DNA from 2 places in the Pseudoalteromonas sp. OF5H-5 genome. Region 2 is predicted to be linked to the other one. Evidence: predicted binding sites of a transcription regulator. Region 2 holds the regulator's gene; the other holds the start of a gene.
What was found. The regulator NrdR, encoded in region 2, represses ribonucleotide reductase genes. The targets are predictions, from matches to a motif close to AAACACNANATNTNGTGTTT.
Positions count from the first base shown of each region.

Region 1: a site for NrdR is predicted at 5,392-5,411, ahead of nrdA (class 1a ribonucleoside-diphosphate reductase subunit alpha). Genes of this name have one in related genera too.

Region 1 covers NZ_JAKGBF010000009.1:78,581-87,600, forward strand. The annotation lists gene serC (3-phosphoserine/phosphohydroxythreonine transaminase) at 1-619, opposite strand, end outside; gene gyrA (DNA gyrase subunit A) at 831-3,503, opposite strand; gene ubiG (bifunctional 2-polyprenyl-6-hydroxyphenol methylase/3-demethylubiquinol 3-O-methyltransferase UbiG) at 3,769-4,479, shown strand; gene L1271_RS14370 (HAD family hydrolase) at 4,476-5,123, shown strand; gene nrdA (class 1a ribonucleoside-diphosphate reductase subunit alpha) at 5,479-7,764, shown strand; gene nrdB (class Ia ribonucleoside-diphosphate reductase subunit beta) at 7,818-8,948, shown strand; gene yfaE (class I ribonucleotide reductase maintenance protein YfaE) at 8,948-9,020, shown strand, end outside.
Region 2 covers NZ_JAKGBF010000001.1:149,174-158,193, forward strand. The annotation lists gene thrA (bifunctional aspartate kinase/homoserine dehydrogenase I) at 1-204, shown strand, start outside; gene thrB (homoserine kinase) at 210-1,148, shown strand; gene thrC (threonine synthase) at 1,148-2,431, shown strand; gene glyA (serine hydroxymethyltransferase) at 2,689-3,945, shown strand; gene nrdR (transcriptional regulator NrdR) at 4,031-4,480, shown strand; gene ribD (bifunctional diaminohydroxyphosphoribosylaminopyrimidine deaminase/5-amino-6-(5-phosphoribosylamino)uracil reductase RibD) at 4,477-5,589, shown strand; gene L1271_RS00700 (riboflavin synthase) at 5,591-6,247, shown strand; gene ribBA (bifunctional 3,4-dihydroxy-2-butanone-4-phosphate synthase/GTP cyclohydrolase II) at 6,276-7,388, shown strand; gene ribH (6,7-dimethyl-8-ribityllumazine synthase) at 7,505-7,969, shown strand; gene nusB (transcription antitermination factor NusB) at 7,981-8,391, shown strand; gene thiL (thiamine-phosphate kinase) at 8,435-9,020, shown strand, end outside.

The sequences.
Region 1 (9,020 bases), on a different contig from region 2:
TGGCGATACTGAGACCCGAAGGACCGATATTTTTTTGCGCACCAGCATAGATCAAATCAAAGTCATCGACGTTAATTTCACGAGATAAAATATTGGAAGACATGTCCGCTACAATTGGTGCGGTTGCATGCTTTGGAACGTCAAATATTTCAATACCATCGATGGTTTCGTTTGGACAATAGTGAATATATGAAGCGTTTTCTGGTAGCTTCCACTCAGAGACAGGTAAAATATCGAATTGACCATTTTCGTCAGTACGAATATTAATCGCATGCGTTTGCGTGAATTTTTCACCTTCTTTCGTCGCACCGGTAGACCAGATCCCGTTCTCGATATATACGCCAGGTACACCATCAACATGTAGATTTAGCGGTACAGCTGCAAAGTGACCTCGGCCACCACCATGCATAAACAGGACTTCAAATTCATCAGAGATGTTCATCAAACGACGTAAGCTGGCTTCACACTGCTTCGCCATCTCCAAGTAAGGCGCTGAACGATGGCTAACTTCCATCACCGACACGCCTAAATTTTGCCAATCTAAAAATTCTTTTTGCGCTTTTTTCATAACTTCAACAGGTAACATCGCAGGACCCGCGCAAAAATTATAAACCGTCATATTTTTCCTCATTCCAAATAATCTAGATCATCCAAAGAATAGCGTTATTCTCATGACTTTTTGGATGAACAGTGGGCTGCCCGACTAAAACGTCGGATTGTTGGTAGCCTTAATTTATCAGGCTTCAGGCTCTTGTCATAGAGGAACAGATTGAAAAAATTGACAGAAAGAAAAAAAGCGACCGAAGTCGCTTTTTTTTGGATAGGGTTTTTTATTCCTCTGCGTCAGGTTCCGCAGCCGGTGTTGCTTCACCTTCAAACTCTGCAACATCACCTTCAGGCAACGCTTCCACTTCAATTTCTTCGATGCGTTGAAGACCAACTACCTTTTCTTCTTCCATCGTACGGATCAGAATAACACCTTGGGTGTTACGGCCTACCGTAGAAACTTCGTTTACACGCGTTCTAACTAGCGTACCACGGTTTGAGATCAGCATGATTTCATCGTTGTCATCAACTTGAACCGCACCAACCACAGAACCATTTCTTTCAGTTACTTTGATTGACACAACACCTTGTGTTGCACGGCTCTTCGCTGGGTACTCTTCAAGCGGTGTACGCTTACCATAACCATTTTCAGTTACGGTCAAGATTGCACCATCGCCTTGTGGTACGATTAGTGATACCACTTTCACGTCATCTGGCATCTTGATACCACGAACACCTGTTGCTGTACGGCCCATCGGACGTAAAGCCAACATTTCTTCGCCAGTTTCAGGATCACGCTTCACTTCACCTGTTTCAGAATCTCGCTGCTTCTCGTTAAAGCGTACAACTTTACCATGCTCAGTAAATAGCATGATGTCATTTTCACCTGTGGTGATGTTAGCACCGATCAGGCTATCGCCTTCGTTCAAGTTGATAGCAATAATGCCACTTGCACGCTGACGGCTGTATGCAGTCAGCGGTGTTTTCTTAACGATACCACTTGCCGTCGCCATGACGATAAACTTATCTTCTTCGTATTCACGAACCGGTAAAATTGTCGTAATACGCTCATCAGCTTCGAGTGGTAACAAGTTAACAATTGGCTTTCCGCGCGCAGCACGTGATGCAAGCGGCAGCTGGTAAACTTTCAACCAATACAAGCGGCCAGAAGTGGAGAAACAAAGAATTGTATCGTGAGTATTTGCAACGAGTAGACGTTCGATAAAGTCTTCATCTTTCATCTTAGTTGCAGATCGCCCTTTACCACCACGACGCTGAGCTTCGTAATCGCTAAGAGGTTGATACTTCACATAGCCTTCGTGAGAAAGCGTAACTACAACGTCTTCTTCGTTGATCAAATCTTCTAAACTGATATCGTGCGCAGCAGCGGTGATCTCTGTGCGACGCTCATCACCATACGTTTCTTTGATTTCAACTAACTCATCGCGGATCACTTCCATTAAACGCTCTGGAGTAGAAAGGATGTACAGTAGCTCAGCAATAAGATCGAGTAGTTCTTTGTATTCTGCTAGAATTTTCTCGTGCTCAAGACCCGTTAATTTGTGTAGTCTTAAGTCTAGGATTGCTTGGGCTTGTTGCTCAGACAAGTAATACTGACCATCACGGATCCCTAATTCTTCCGCTAACCAATCTGGACGCGCAACATTTTCTTCGCCTGTGCGCTCAAGCATTGATTTAACGTTACCAAGATCCCAAGCTCGCGCAGTTAGCGCCGCTTTCGCTTCCGCTGGTGTTGGTGACTTACGAATAAGCTCAATGATTGGGTCAATGTTAGCTAGCGCAATTGCGAGGCCTTCAAGCGTGTGCGCTCGGTCTCTTGCCTTACGCAGGTCAAATACAGTACGACGCGTTACAACTTCACGACGGTGAATAATAAACGCATCAAGCATTTCTTTCAGGTTGAAACACTTAGGCTGGTTGTTGTCTAGTGCAACCATATTGATGCCAAACACAGTTTGTAGTTGTGTTTGAGCATATAGGTTGTTTAGTACAACCTCACCGACTTCACCGCGTTTGATTTCAATAACAATACGCATACCGTCTTTATCCGACTCGTCGCGCAGTGCACTGATCCCTTCAACCTTTTTGTCTTTAACAAGTTCAGCAATTTTTTCGATTAGTCTTGCTTTGTTAACTTGGTAAGGAATTTCATGAACGATGATGGTTTCTTTGTTTGTTTTCTCATCGACTTCGATTTCAGCTTTCGCGCGGATATAGATCTTACCACGGCCTGTTTTATAGGCTTGTTCGATGCCGTTTTTACCGCTAATGATGGCGGCAGTCGGGAAATCAGGACCCGGAATATAGTCGATTAACTCTTCAATGGTGATGTCTGGATTCTGGATCACAGCCAAACAGCCATTGATCACCTCAGTTAAGTTGTGAGGTGGAATATTGGTCGCCATACCAACCGCAATACCAGATGAACCATTCACCAATAAGTTAGGCACTTTAGTTGGTAACACATCTGGAATTTGCTCTGTACCATCGTAGTTTGGTACATAATCAACGGTTTCTTTTTCAAGGTCAGCAAGTAACTCGTGAGCGACTTTCGCCATACGTACTTCGGTATAACGCATCGCAGCTGCAGAGTCACCATCGACAGAACCAAAGTTACCTTGTCCATCTACGAGCATATAGCGTAGAGAGAAAGGCTGAGCCATACGTACAATAGTATCGTAAACCGCGCTATCACCATGCGGGTGATATTTACCGATTACGTCACCAACTACACGAGCTGACTTTTTATAAGGTTTGTTCCAGTCATTTTTAAGTTCATTCATCGCGAACAATACACGACGGTGAACAGGCTTTAGGCCGTCACGTACGTCAGGTAATGCACGACCTACGATTACACTCATTGCATAATCTAGGTATGAATTTTTTAATTCATCTTCGATATTGACTGGCAGGATTTCATTGGCGAGATCAGACATTTGACTCCACTTTCCTTCAGTGTCCACCCCTTTTGTGTCACACTACAACTTGTGTTGAGATGCTATCTGAATAGCAAATTGCTTTTTCTGCTGAAGCGCCAATTAAACGCACTTCAAAAAATAGCCGAATTGCCTCAGAGTATCAGCGGGGGCTTTGTTTATTATAAAATTCGTCAAGCATGCTAACACACTTTTTACCGTTTTACAGGTGCTATTTTTATCTAATCCCCTTTATAATGCGCTCAATTCGACGAGGAAGTTTTTTATGACCGAACATCAAAATATAGACCCTAATGAAATCGCTAAATTTGAAGAAATAGCAGAGCGCTGGTGGGACCGAGAGGGAGAATTTAAACCATTACACGACATTAACCCGTTGAGGTTGGACTTTATTAACGATAAGTGTGAAGGCCTATTCGCAAAAACAGTATTAGATGTCGGTTGTGGTGGCGGGATTTTAACAGAAAGCATGGCTAAGCTGGGTGCAAATGCAACCGGTATCGATATGGGGCAAGAGCCGCTTAACGTCGCAAAGCTCCACGCATTAGAGGTCGGCGTTAACGTAGACTATCAAAAAGTGCCAGCGGAAGAATTCGCAGCCATGCACCAAGGTGAGTTCGATGTAGTAACTTGCATGGAAATGCTAGAACACGTACCAGACCCAGAATCCATTATTCGTTCAGTCGCACAGCTAGTTAAGCCCGGCGGTCATGTATTTTTTTCTACCTTAAACAAAACTACAAAAGCGTATTTACTGGCTATCGTCGCCGCAGAAAAACTGCTTAAAATGGTTCCTGAAGGCACGCATGAGCATGATAAATTTATTCGCCCTTCGACTTTAATTGATTGGGCTGAAAAATACGACCTCAAAGTTAGGGCGGCGACAGGGATTAACTACAACCCTATCGGCAAAACATTTACCTTAACTAAAGACGTTTCAGTTAACTACATTCTACATTTTGAGAAGCTGGCATGATCCAGGCGGTACTATTTGATTTAGACGGCACCTTGCTGGATACCAGTGATGACTTGGGAGCCGCACTAAACCACGTTTTAGCTGCTAATAAAATGCCTACTGTCGGCAAACAGGTTTATAGCAGTGCGATTTCAAACGGCGTAGCAGCGATGTTGCAAGTAGGATTTGGTGAGTCATTAAAGCACTACGACATTCAAATATTACGGCAGGGTGTACTCGACTACTACCTGGCGAATTTATCAGTACATTCCCAATGCTTTGCGCAAATTGGTGAGTTATTAGCGGCACTTTTAGAAAAAGAGATTCAGGTTGGGATCATGACGAACAAACCTGAGTTTTTAACGCTTCCGCTACTAAAACAGATCCCTGAACTTGCAAAGATCGAGACAGTAGTATGCGGAGATACACTGGCGGTGGCCAAGCCTCATCCAGAACCTTTGCTATTAGTGGCGTCAAAATTGGGGATTTCGCCAGAGCAGTGTATTTATGTTGGCGATGCTGAGCGAGACATTATTGCTGCAAAATCCGCAAAAATGATTAGTGCAGCAGCAATGTGGGGATTCATTCCATCTGAATCCGAAGCTAAGTCTTGGCATGCGGATCTCTATCTTACTAACCCATTAGACACGTTATCGCATATTTAGTGTCGATAAAAAAATAAAACACCATATATTGTGTTTTTGCTATAATAGATACGAATTTGTGTAGAAAAAAATCAGTTAGAATTTTTTTTTATTTTTGCTGAAAAGCATCATCTTTTTGTTGATTTTTCTTTGTGGGCAGATAAGTGGATTGTCATAGGTTAGTGGATACTTACATAAATAAATTATCCCAAACTTATCCACAATTCTGCCCGAGTTGTTCTCTTGCAAATTCACGTCAACCCCACTATCTTGTGATCCCTAGCCACTAGGGCACCATATATAGTGGTGGTTTGCTAAACAATTTTATATTCGTGCGATATCTAAAGCGCGTTCCTAAGGAATACAGGCACATAACATGAACCAACAGCTATCTGTATGCAAAAGAAACGGTCGCAAAGAACCGTTAGATCTAGATAAGATCCATCGTGTCATTACATGGGCGGCAGAAGGCCTAGATAACGTCTCAGTTTCTCAGGTTGAATTAAAGTCACACATCCAGTTTTATGACGGTATTCGTACTGGTGATATCCACGAAACGATTATTAAAGCTGCAGCCGATCTGATCTCAAAAGAGTCTCCAGATTATCAGTATCTAGCCGCTCGTTTGGCTATTTTCCACTTGCGTAAGAAAGCCTATGGCTGTTTTGAGCCGCCGCACTTACACGACCATGTGGTAAAGCTGGTTGAAGACAAGCGCTATGATCAGCACCTTCTTACCGACTACACAAAAGCTGAGTTTGATGAGCTAAACAGCTACATCGACCATAGCCGAGATATGAACTTCAGCTATGCAGCCGTTAAGCAGTTGGAAGGTAAGTACCTTGTACAAAATCGCGTAACGGGTGAGATCTATGAAAGTGCGCAGTTCTTATATGTTCTAGTTGCTGCAAGCCTGTTTGCAAACTACCCGAAAGAAACGCGTCTAGATTACATTAAGCGATTCTACGATGCGGTTTCAACATTCAAGATTTCATTACCAACGCCAATAATGGCTGGTGTTCGTACGCCGACACGTCAGTTTAGCTCTTGCGTACTGATTGAATGTGCTGATAGCCTAGATTCAATCAACGCGACTTCTTCTGCGATTGTAAAATACGTCAGTCAGCGTGCCGGTATTGGTATTAACGCAGGCCGTATTCGTGCACTTGGTAGCCCAATCAGAAATGGGGAAGCGTACCACACTGGATGTATTCCGTTTTATAAGCACTTCCAAACGGCTGTTAAAAGCTGTTCTCAAGGCGGTGTACGTGGTGGCGCGGCGACCCTATTCTACCCGCTTTGGCATCTTGAAGTTGAAAACCTATTAGTACTAAAAAATAACCGTGGTGTTGAAGAAAACCGCGTACGTCATTTAGATTATGGCGTGCAGTTCAACAAAACCATGTATAGCCGCCTAATTAAAGACGACTATATTACGCTCTTTAGTCCATCAGATGTGCCAGGTCTTTACGACGCATTCTTTGAAGATCAAGATAAATTCGAAGAACTGTATGTTAAGTACGAGCAAGATGAGTCTATTCGTAAGAAACGCATTAAAGCGATTGAATTATTCTCAATGTTTGCGCAAGAACGTGCGAGCACCGGTCGTATTTATCTACAAAACGTTGACCACTGTAATACACACAGCCCGTTTGACTCTAAGGTTGCACCGATCCGCCAGTCAAACCTATGCCTTGAAATTGCACTACCAACGAAGCCGTTAAGCCATGTAAATGACCCTGAAGGTGAAATTGCACTTTGCACGCTTTCAGCGTTTAACTTAGGAGCCATCAAGTCTTTAGATGAGCTAGAAGAGTTAGCAGAGCTTGCGGTTCGCGCACTTGATAACCTATTAGACTATCAAGACTATCCTGTTCCTGCTGCGTACAATGCAACGATGGGACGCCGTACACTGGGTATCGGTGTGATTAACTTTGCTTATTATCTTGCAAAGAATGGTGTTAAGTACTCAGACGGTAGTGCTAACGGCCTAACACACAGAACATTTGAAGCGATCCAATACTATCTGATGAAAGCATCGAATGAACTGGCAAAAGAACGCGGCGCTTGTCCTAAGTTTAACGAGACGACCTACTCACAAGGTATCATGCCAATAGATACCTATAAGCGTGACCTTGATAAAGTCTGTGAAGAGCCATTACGCCTTGACTGGGATGCGTTAAGAGCAAGTATCCAAGAACACGGTATGCGTAACTCAACGTTGTCAGCCTTGATGCCATCGGAAACATCATCGCAAATTTCAAACGCGACAAACGGTATTGAACCACCTCGTGGTCATATCAGTGTTAAAGCAAGTAAAGATGGTATCTTGAAGCAAGTTGTACCTGAGTACGACCGCCTCAAGAACAACTATGAACTACTTTGGGATATTCCATCTAACGATGGTTACCTTGCGCTGGTTGGTATTATGCAGAAGTTCATCGATCAAACTATCTCTGCAAATACCAATTATGATCCAAGTAAGTTTGAAGCAGGTAAAGTTCCTATGAAGCTATTGCTAAAAGACTTACTCACCGCATACAAACTTGGTGTTAAAACACTTTATTACCATAACACCCGCGACGGTGCTTCTGATGCTCAAGATGAGATGAAACCAGAAGCAGAAGACGATGGTTGTGAAGGCGGCGCTTGTAAGATATAACTTTTTATGCGGGTGGTCATCACCCGCTTTTTTAGGTATTGAGTAACACATTTATGGCATATTCTACGTTTAGCAGAAATCATAACGACCAATTAAAAGAACCGATGTTTTTCGGACAAACTGTTAATGTATCTCGCTACGACCAACAGAAGTTCCCTATTTTCGAAAAGCTAATTGAAAAGCAATTATCGTTTTTCTGGCGTCCAGAAGAAGTAGACGTAAGTAAGGATAGATTGGACTTTCAGGCACTTCCTGAGCACGAAAGACATATCTTTTTGAGCAACCTAAAATATCAAACATTGCTAGACAGTGTGCAAGGTCGCTCTCCAAACGTTGCGCTTTTGCCGATCGTCTCCATCCCTGAGCTTGAAACTTGGATCGAAACTTGGGCTTTTAGTGAAACGATCCACAGTCGCTCTTACACTCACATTATTCGTAATGTGACGCAAAACCCTGAGTTAATCTTTGATGACATCGTGGGCAATGACAAAATTGTTGAACGTGCGGATGCAGTTACCAAGTATTACGATGAACTGATTGAAAAGGTAAGCCTTTATAATCAGTACGGTGAAGGCAAGCATGAAATTAATGGCACAACGGTCGTCATAAACTTGTTTGAGCTGAAAAAGCTCCTGTACCTTTGCATCATGTCGGTAAACATCTTAGAAGCAATCCGCTTCTACGTGAGCTTTGCCTGCTCATTTGCTTTTGCTGAGCGCGAGCTTATGGAAGGTAATGCAAAGATCATCAAGCTAATTGCTCGTGATGAGGCGCTTCATTTGTCTGGCACACAGCATATGCTGAATATCATGCAAGAAGGCAAAGATGACCCTGAAATGTCTATCGTGGCAGCACAATGCCGTGAAGAAGCAATTAAGATGTTTGTTGAAGCAGCTGAGCAAGAAAAAGAATGGGCTGAGTATCTGTTTAAAGACGGTTCAATGATTGGCCTGAACAAAGATATTTTGTGTCAATACGTTGAGTACATCACAAATATTCGTATGTCAGCGGTTGGTTTACCAACGCAATTTGAGACCAAATCGAATCCTATTCCGTGGATCAATGCTTGGCTTGTTTCTGACAATGTTCAGGTTGCACCACAGGAAGCTGAGATCAGCTCATATCTTGTTGGACAAATCGACTCTGAAGTCGATGCCTCTGACTTTGGCGATTTCGACTTGTAATGGTTGAAAAGCCATCCTTCCTAATTCAGGTTGAGAATATTGAGGAGCCACTGGAATATGTGGCTTCTTCGT
Region 2 (9,020 bases):
ATTGTTGACGGTAAATGCCGCGTTGGCATTGAAGCGGTAGATAAAGAACATGCTCTGTACGATATTCGCGATGGTGAAAACGCACTGGCTATTTTGAGCCAATATTATCAACCAAAGCCTTTTGTGATCAGAGGTTATGGCGCGGGCGCAGAGGTAACCTCTGCAGGCGTATTTGCTGATATCCTAAAAACGCTGTCGAGGTAGGAGCTATGAAAACATTTTATGCACCAGCGTCAATGGGTAATTTTTGTGTTGGCTTTGATGCCCTTGGCGCCGCACTCCAGCCTATTGATGGCAGTTTACTGGGTGATCAGGTCAGCGTTGAAGCCGCAGAGCGTGATACGTTCAACTGTATTGGTCCATATGCTGAAAAGCTCTCCGCTGATCCTAAAGACAATCTAGCGTTTCAGTGTTTACAGCACTTCAAACAGCATGTGGCACCCAACATGCCGGCGGTTGCCATGACCTTGTATAAAGGCCTTCCTGTTGGTTCAGGTCTAGGCTCTAGCGCTTGCTCTGTGGTTGCCGCTTTTGCTGCACTCAATGATTTTGCCAATACGCAATTAAGCCAAGAGGCGCTTATTGAATTAATGGCCGACTTTGAAGCTAAGGTCAGTGGTGGTCGTCACTACGACAACATCACGCCCTGCTACCTTGGTGGGCTACAACTGACAGCAGACTGCATTCCAAGTAAAGCAATCAGCGTTGCGCATGATGAAAGCTGGTTTTATGTTATTGCATATCCTGGCTTTGCCTTGAATACAGCGAAAGCAAGGCAAGCACTACCACAGCAGTTTTCTTTGCATGATACGGTGGAGTTTGCCCAGCGACTGTCGGGCTTTTGTTTATTGATGCAGTCAGGTCAATTTGACAAAGCACTGTCGATGATGAAAGACAGCATTGCCGAGGAAGCGAGAGCGCCACTCATTGCTGGCTTTAACGAAGCAAAAGACGCGCTACCAGCCCTAGGTGCCGAGCTGGTGAGTATTTCAGGGGCAGGTCCCACACTATTTGCTATTTGTAAGTCTGAGCAACAGGCAAATGCAGTGCAGCAATGGTTGCAACAAAATTACATTAACGAAGCGGGTTTTAGCCATATTTGCCGATTAGATGCGCTTGGCACAAGAGAATTAAAGGATCAAAAGTAATGAAATTAGTGAATTTAAAAGACGAGCAGCAGGTTGTTTCATTTGTTGAAGCGGTAAAAATTGGTTTAGGTCGTAACCAAGGAGTTTTTTTTCCTCCTACATTTGAGCGTATTGCAGATGTTGATGCACTACTTGAATTACCTTTTGCAGAGCGCAGTGCCAAGATATTACATCACCTTATTGGTGATGAACTACCACAAGATACCCTCGATGCGATGGTAAAGCGCGCCTTTAATTTCCCTGCTAAATTAGTCGAAGTTGCTAAAAATCAGCATTGTTTAGAGCTTTTTCATGGGCCAACATTGGCGTTTAAAGACTTTGGCGGCCGCTTTATGGCGGAATGCATTAGTATGTTTAATCAAGGTGAGCGCGTGACTATCCTCACCGCAACAAGTGGTGACACGGGCGCCGCCGTTGCCCATGCATTTTACGAAAAAGAAAATGTCGATGTTGTGATCCTTTATCCTCATGGCAAAATTTCGCTTGCCCAACAAAAGCTGTTTACAACACTTGGGAAAAACATTCATTGTTATGCTGTAGATGGCAGCTTTGATGACTGCCAAGCGATGGTAAAGTCTGCATTCCTTGATGACGAAGTAAAGCAAAAGCTTGGTCTTAATTCGGCAAACTCCATCAACATCAGCCGTTTAGTGGCGCAAGTGTGTTATTACTTTGAAGCGCTAGCACAATTACCTAAATCTCAGCGTGATAAAGTGCATGTTTCAGTGCCAAGTGGTAACTTCGGTAATGTCTGTGCAGCAATGATTGCGGCAGCGATTGGATTACCTATTGCCAAGTTAAGTGCCACGACAAACCAAAATGATACTGTGCCCCGTTACATAGCCTCGGGTGAGTGGCAACCAAACGACACTTTGGAGTCACTCTCTAATGCGATGGACGTGAGTAAACCTAATAACTGGCCTCGTGTTGAAATCATGCTAGAAAGAGGGGATTTTAACAAACATGACTTTTATTCACGTTCGGTGACGGAAGCGCGAACTCAGACAGTAATGCAAGAATTACATGATAAAGGTTACTTGGCTGAGCCGCACACTGCGATAGCCTACGAGGGATTAGCGTTGGACTCTCAAGCGGATGAAACCGGAATTTTCCTTGCCACTGCGCATCCTGCGAAGTTTAAGGAATCTGTAGAAGGTGTTTTAAATCAGCAGCTTGATATGCCGAAACCGTTGGCCGATGCATTGCAAAAACCATGTTTGGCAGAGCCGCTTAGTGCAGATTATGATGCTTTGAAGGCAGCAATGTTAGCAAAACTCAACTAAATCAGAGTGCCTATCTGAGTGGGTAGAACGCCCACTCAGATAAGGTCAATTTTAAGACTATATTAGCTTTTCAAATGCAACTTAGGTTGTCTTATTTAAAATATTAATGTTTAAATAAAAAAATATCATCGCGATAGGGGTGTGAAATAAATTCAATCCCTGCTTAAATATGTCCATGCTGATTTCATAGGCAAACTGGTTATCTTGTGATGCTAGATTGTCTTTAAAAATACCCTTACGTTTACCTAGGAGAAACCATGTTAGAACGTAACATGAATATTGCAGATTTTGACCCAGAACTATTTGCAGCGATTGAAGCAGAAACTTCACGTCAAGAAGAGCACATCGAGCTTATCGCTTCTGAGAACTACTGTAGCCCACGTGTACTTGAAGCGCAGGGTTCTCAGCTAACAAACAAGTATGCTGAAGGTTACCCAGGTAAGCGTTACTATGGCGGTTGTGAGCACGTTGACGTGGTTGAGCAACTAGCCATTGATCGTGCAAACGAGCTATTTGGTTCTACTTATGCAAACGTTCAGCCTCACGCTGGCTCACAAGCAAATGCGGCGGTATTCCAAGCGCTACTTCAGCCACATGACACTGTGCTAGGTATGAGCCTTGCTCACGGTGGTCACTTAACGCACGGTTCACACGTAAACTTCTCTGGTAAAACGTACAATGCTATCCAGTACGGTCTAAACGAAGAAACTGGTGAAATCGATTACGCGCAAGTTGAAGCGTTAGCACTTGAGCACAAGCCAAAAATGATCATCGGTGGTTTCTCTGCGTACTCAGGTATCGTTGACTGGGCTAAGTTCCGCGAAATCGCTGATAAAGTAGGCGCTTACCTACTTGTTGATATGGCGCACGTTGCAGGTCTTGTTGCCGCTGGTATATACCCAAGCCCAGTGCCTCATGCACACGTTGTAACAACAACAACGCACAAAACGCTAGCGGGTCCTCGTGGTGGTCTTATCATCTCTGCTTGTGATGATGAAGAAATCTATAAAAAGCTAAACTCTGCCGTATTCCCTGGTGGTCAAGGTGGTCCTCTATGTCACGTTATCGCTGCAAAAGCGGTTGCGTTCAAAGAAGCACTACAGCCAGAGTTCAAGTCATACCAAGAGCAAGTGGTTAAAAATGCACAAGCTATGGTTGCGGTACTTCAGGAGCGTGGTTATAAAGTGGTTTCTGGCAAAACTGAAAACCACCTGTTCCTACTTGATCTGATTGATAAAGACATCACAGGTAAAGATGCGGATGCAGCGCTTGGCCGTGCAAACATCACAGTAAACAAAAACTCTGTACCAAACGATCCACGTTCACCGTTCGTTACTTCTGGTCTTCGTATCGGTTCTCCTGCGATCACTCGTCGTGGCTTCAAAGAAGCTGAGTCGAAAGAGCTTGCTGGCTGGATCTGTGACGTACTAGACAACATCAATGATGAGTCTGTACAGGCACAAGTGAAAGAAAAAGTAAAAGCAATTTGCGCTAAATTACCTGTTTACGCATAATTTCGCTCACAAAAAAGCAGTTTTTTGTTATGATTAAGGCCGCATTCAAGCGGCCTTTTTTGTTTTTGAGTCAACGAGAGCGTCTATGCATTGTCCATTCTGTACAGCCAAAGATACCAAAGTAATAGATTCACGTTTGGTTGCTTCCGGCCACCAAGTCCGTCGCCGTCGTGAGTGTATTTTATGCCACGAACGCTTTACTACCTTCGAGGGCGCAGAGCTCTTAATGCCGCGCGTGATAAAGCAAGATGGTACCAGGGAGCCTTTCAATGAGGATAAGTTACTCAATGGCATGCACCGAGCGTTGGAAAAGCGTCCTGTTAGTACAGAACAAATAGAAGAAGTAGTACACCAAATTAAATCTCAAATTCGTGGTACTGGCGAACGTGAAGTACCAAGCGACATGATTGGCGAATGTATTATGGAAGCCCTCAAAAAGCTCGATAAAGTGGCTTATGTGCGATTTGCTTCAGTATATCGCTCTTTCGAAGATATTCGTGAGTTTGGTGAAGAAATTGCGAGGTTGGGGGATTGAGCCAGTTCACAACGCAAGACCATGATTATATGAGCCGCGCCATCACGCTTGCAAAGCGCGGTAAATACACCACAACACCCAATCCAAACGTCGGCTGTGTGATCGTAAAAGACGGTGAAATCGTCGGCGAAGGCGCACACTTAAAAGCAGGTGAAGGCCATGCTGAAGTACATGCGCTTAAGCAAGCTGGAGCTAAAGCCGCAGGTGCAACTGCCTATGTAACGCTTGAGCCATGTAGTCACTATGGCAGAACGCCGCCGTGTGCAAAAGGTCTGATTGACGCAGGCGTCAGCAGAGTGGTTGCAGCCATGGTTGATCCCAACCCACAAGTTGCAGGGCGTGGATTGGCAATGTTAGAAGCCGCGGGAATTGCAACGGCTTTTGGTTTGTTAGAGCCACAAGCAAGGGCACTGAATACCGGATTCTTGAAGCGAATGGAGTATGGGTTGCCGTTCGTGACTTGTAAGCTTGCCGCTTCTGTTGATGGTAAAACCGCACTAAACAATGGCCAGAGCAAGTGGATTACCTCAGCGGCAGCGCGCTTAGACGTACAGCGCCACCGCGCGCAGAGCTGTGTGGTCTTGACCGGAGCCGATACGGTTATGGTAGACAACGCAAGACTCAATGTTCGTGAGGAGTTTTTGCAAGACACCGATTATCCTCAATCTGAGCTACGCCAGCCGATACGTGCGATTATTGACTCACAAAATCGTCTGACACCAGATCTTGCGCTATTTACAATTGCATCTCCAGTGATTATTTTCCGCCGTACTATTGATAATTCAGTGCAATGGCCTCATTTCGTAGAGCAAATTGTCGTGCCTGAAATCAACGGTAAGCTCGACCTAAAAGCCGTGCTCAACAAGCTGGCTGAAAAGCACTGTAATTATGTTTGGCTAGAAGCCGGTGCCACCCTTGCGGGGGTAATGCATGAACAAGGGCTAATCGATGAATATATCATCTATTTGGCACCGAAAATAATTGGCGCTGGAAAAGGGCTGTTTAACACCACACCACTGAGTGCCATGTCGCAAATACCTGAGTTAGTGTTTGGCGACGTTTGCCAAGTGGGGCCTGATCTCAAACTTATCGCGACTAAAGAGAAGTAAAATGTTTACAGGTATTATCGAAGCAACAGGAACATTAACTCAATTGCAGCTCAAGGGCGGCGATTTAATTGTTCGTGTGACCACAACATCTCTTGATATGAGTGATGTAAACTTGGGTGATAGTATTGCCACGAACGGGGTTTGCCTGACCGTAACTGAGAAGTTTCATGATGGCTTCAAAGCCGATGTTTCTAACGAAACCTTAAGTTTGACGCGTTTTGCCGAGTACAAACAAGGCCAAAAGGTAAATCTTGAAAAGGCACTGCAGCCGATTTCACGCCTAGGCGGTCATTTGGTGTCAGGCCATGTGGATGGTATTGCTGAAGTGGTTGAGATAACCGCTAATGCCAGAGCGACTGACTATTGGTTAGCCGCGCCGTCATCGCTAATGAAGTATATTCCGTATAAAGGTTCGGTTGCCATTGATGGTATCAGTTTGACGGTCAATGCCGTGGAACAAAACCGCTTTAAATTGACCATAGTGCCACACACGGCGCAAGAAACGACGATTGCAGGTTTTCAAGTCGGGTCAAAACTAAACCTAGAGGTTGACCAAATCGCCCGCTACCTCGAAAGACTAATTCAGGGTGAGCCAAGCGCTGCCAGCGAGTCCACTCTCACAACCAGTCTATTGGCGAAAGCTGGCTTTATAAAGTAGCCACAGACAAAGTAAAAATGGGAAAACTATGAGTTTAAATAGTGCTGAGGAAATCATCGCGGACATTAAAGCCGGTAAAATGGTTATTTTGATGGACGATGAAGACCGAGAAAATGAAGGTGATCTGATCATTGCAGCAGAGCACATTACACCAGATGCAATTAATTTCATGGCAACATATGGTCGCGGGTTAATCTGTTTGACCATGACACAGGAGCGCTGTGAGCAGCTGAACTTGCCACTAATGGTGAAAACCAATGGCGCTCAGTTCTCTACCAACTTTACTTTGTCTATTGAAGCTGCGAAAGGCGTAACGACAGGTATTTCAGCGGCAGATCGCGCCCGTACAGTACAAGCTGCAGTTGCCAAAGGTGCAGTACCTGAAGATATCGTACAACCAGGTCATATCTTCCCAATCATGGCGCAACCAGGCGGCGTTTTAACGCGTGCAGGCCATACTGAAGCCGGATGTGATTTAGCGCGTTTGGCGGGACTGGAGCCTGCATCTGTGATTGTTGAAATTCTCAATCCAGACGGCACTATGGCACGTCGCCCACAACTAGAAGTATTCGCAAAAGAACACGATATTAAAATCGGCACCATTGCTGATTTAATTGAGTATCGTAACTTAAACGAAACCACTATCGAAAAAGTAGCAGAGTGTAAACTGCCTACTGAGTTTGGTGAGTTTAACCTAGTGACGTACAAAGACACCATTGATAATCAACTTCACTATGCGATGGTAAAAGGTGAGATCAAATCGGAAGAAGCCAATTTAGTACGTGTGCATCTGCAAAGCACGTTTAACGATATCCTCCATTCAGATCGCAGCGCGGATAGAAGCTGGACACTGCAAAGTGCCATGAAGCACATCGCCGACAACGAAGGCGTATTAGTCATTCTTGGAAAACAAGAACGTAGCGAAGAGATGGAAGCGCTGGTTAAGGCATTTGCTGCGGAAGATGCGGGTGAACAGGTGAACTACCGTAAATTCCAAGGTACTTCGCGCACCGTAGGTGTGGGATCGCAAATTTTGGCTGATTTAGGCATTCAGAAAATGCGCCTAATGAGTCTACCTAAAAAATATCATGCACTGTCTGGTTTCCACTTAGAAGTGGTTGAATACGTCGAACCAAAATAATTCCAAAATGCCAAATTGATCGCAATCGCCTATATTCAGATAGTAGGCGATTGCCACATTACTGTGCTATCATGCGCCTCAATTTGGCAATTGCTCATACAGATTAGGAACATCTAATGAAAGTAATCGAAGGTAATAAATACGCTCCTGGCAAAAAATTTGCCATTGTCATTTCACGTTTTAACGATTTTATCGGTAGCAGCTTACTTGAAGGCGCTGTAGATGAATTAAAACGTACCGGTGGTGTTAGCGATGAAGACATCACGGTTGTATATGTACCCGGAGCGGTTGAACTACCACTAGCAGCAAAGCGCGTTGCGATGAAAAAAGAGCACGACGCGATTATTGCGCTAGGTGTGATTATTCGTGGTGGTACGCCACACTTCGATTTAGTTGCTAACGAGTCTAACAAAGGCTTAGCTAGCGTTTCATTAGATTATGACATCCCTGTTGCTTTTGGTGTACTTACTACCGAAAGCATTGAGCAAGCTATCGAGCGCGCGGGCACTAAAATGGGCAACAAAGGGGGAGAAGCCGCCCTTGGAGCTCTAGAAATGGTGAACGTGCTAGAGCAAATTTAAGAGGAATCTCAGTGAAACCAGCAGCTAGACGCAAAGCACGTGTACTTGCTTTACAAGCTATTTATTCTTGGCAGCTAAGTGGTAACCCAATTGCCGATATCGAACAGCAAATGCTGATCGAAAACGACGTAACGAAAGTCGATGTAGAATACTTCAAAGACTTAGCGCGTGGTGTTGTTGTTAACCAAAAGCAGCTAGACGAAGCAATTCGTCCGCATTTAGCTCGTCCACTTGAAGAATTGGATATGGTTGAGCTTGCCGTGTTACGTGTTAGTGCTTATGAGCTTAAATTCCGTGAAGATGTGCCATACAAAGTGGCTATCAACGAAGGTATTGAGTTAGCGAAAATGTTTGGCGCTGAAGAGAGCCACAAATTCGTTAACGGTGTACTAGACAAAGCGGTTAAGTTTATTCGCAAATAAGCTTTACTATAGGAATAGCCGGCCTTGGCCGGCTTTTTTGTGTATGAAAGAATTTGAGCTAATCAATCACTACTTTAAAGGCCGTGGCATTACTCGCCGAGATGTAGAGCTTGGGATCGGTGATGACTGCGCCTTGGTTTCAGTTCCTGCTGGCAATCAACTTGCGGTAACTACGGATACGCTAGTTGCGGGTGTGCACTTTTTTGAAGATATTCCACCTCGAGCACTAGGCCATCGGGTTATCGCGGTAAATCTTAGCGACTTAGCTGCTATGGGTGCAGAACCTACTTGGGTGTCACTTGGTTTAACGCTACCTAAGGCTGACTTGGAGTGGTTAGAAGCCTTCACTGAGGGCATGCATGAAATTGCTGAGTACTATAACGTACAAGTAATAGGTGGCGATACAACGCAAGGTCCATTGACTATCACTGTATGTGCAAAAGGTATTGTACCAACTGGTAAAGCACTCAAGCGCTCAGGAGCGCGGGTGGGTGATTGGATTTATGTAACAGGTCCACTTGGTGACGCAGGGCTTGCTATTGAAGCGCGAAAACAGGGCTGGACACTTGAGCCAAAACATTACAAAGCGGCGCTTGAAAAGTTTAACTACCCAGCACCAAGGGTTGCTG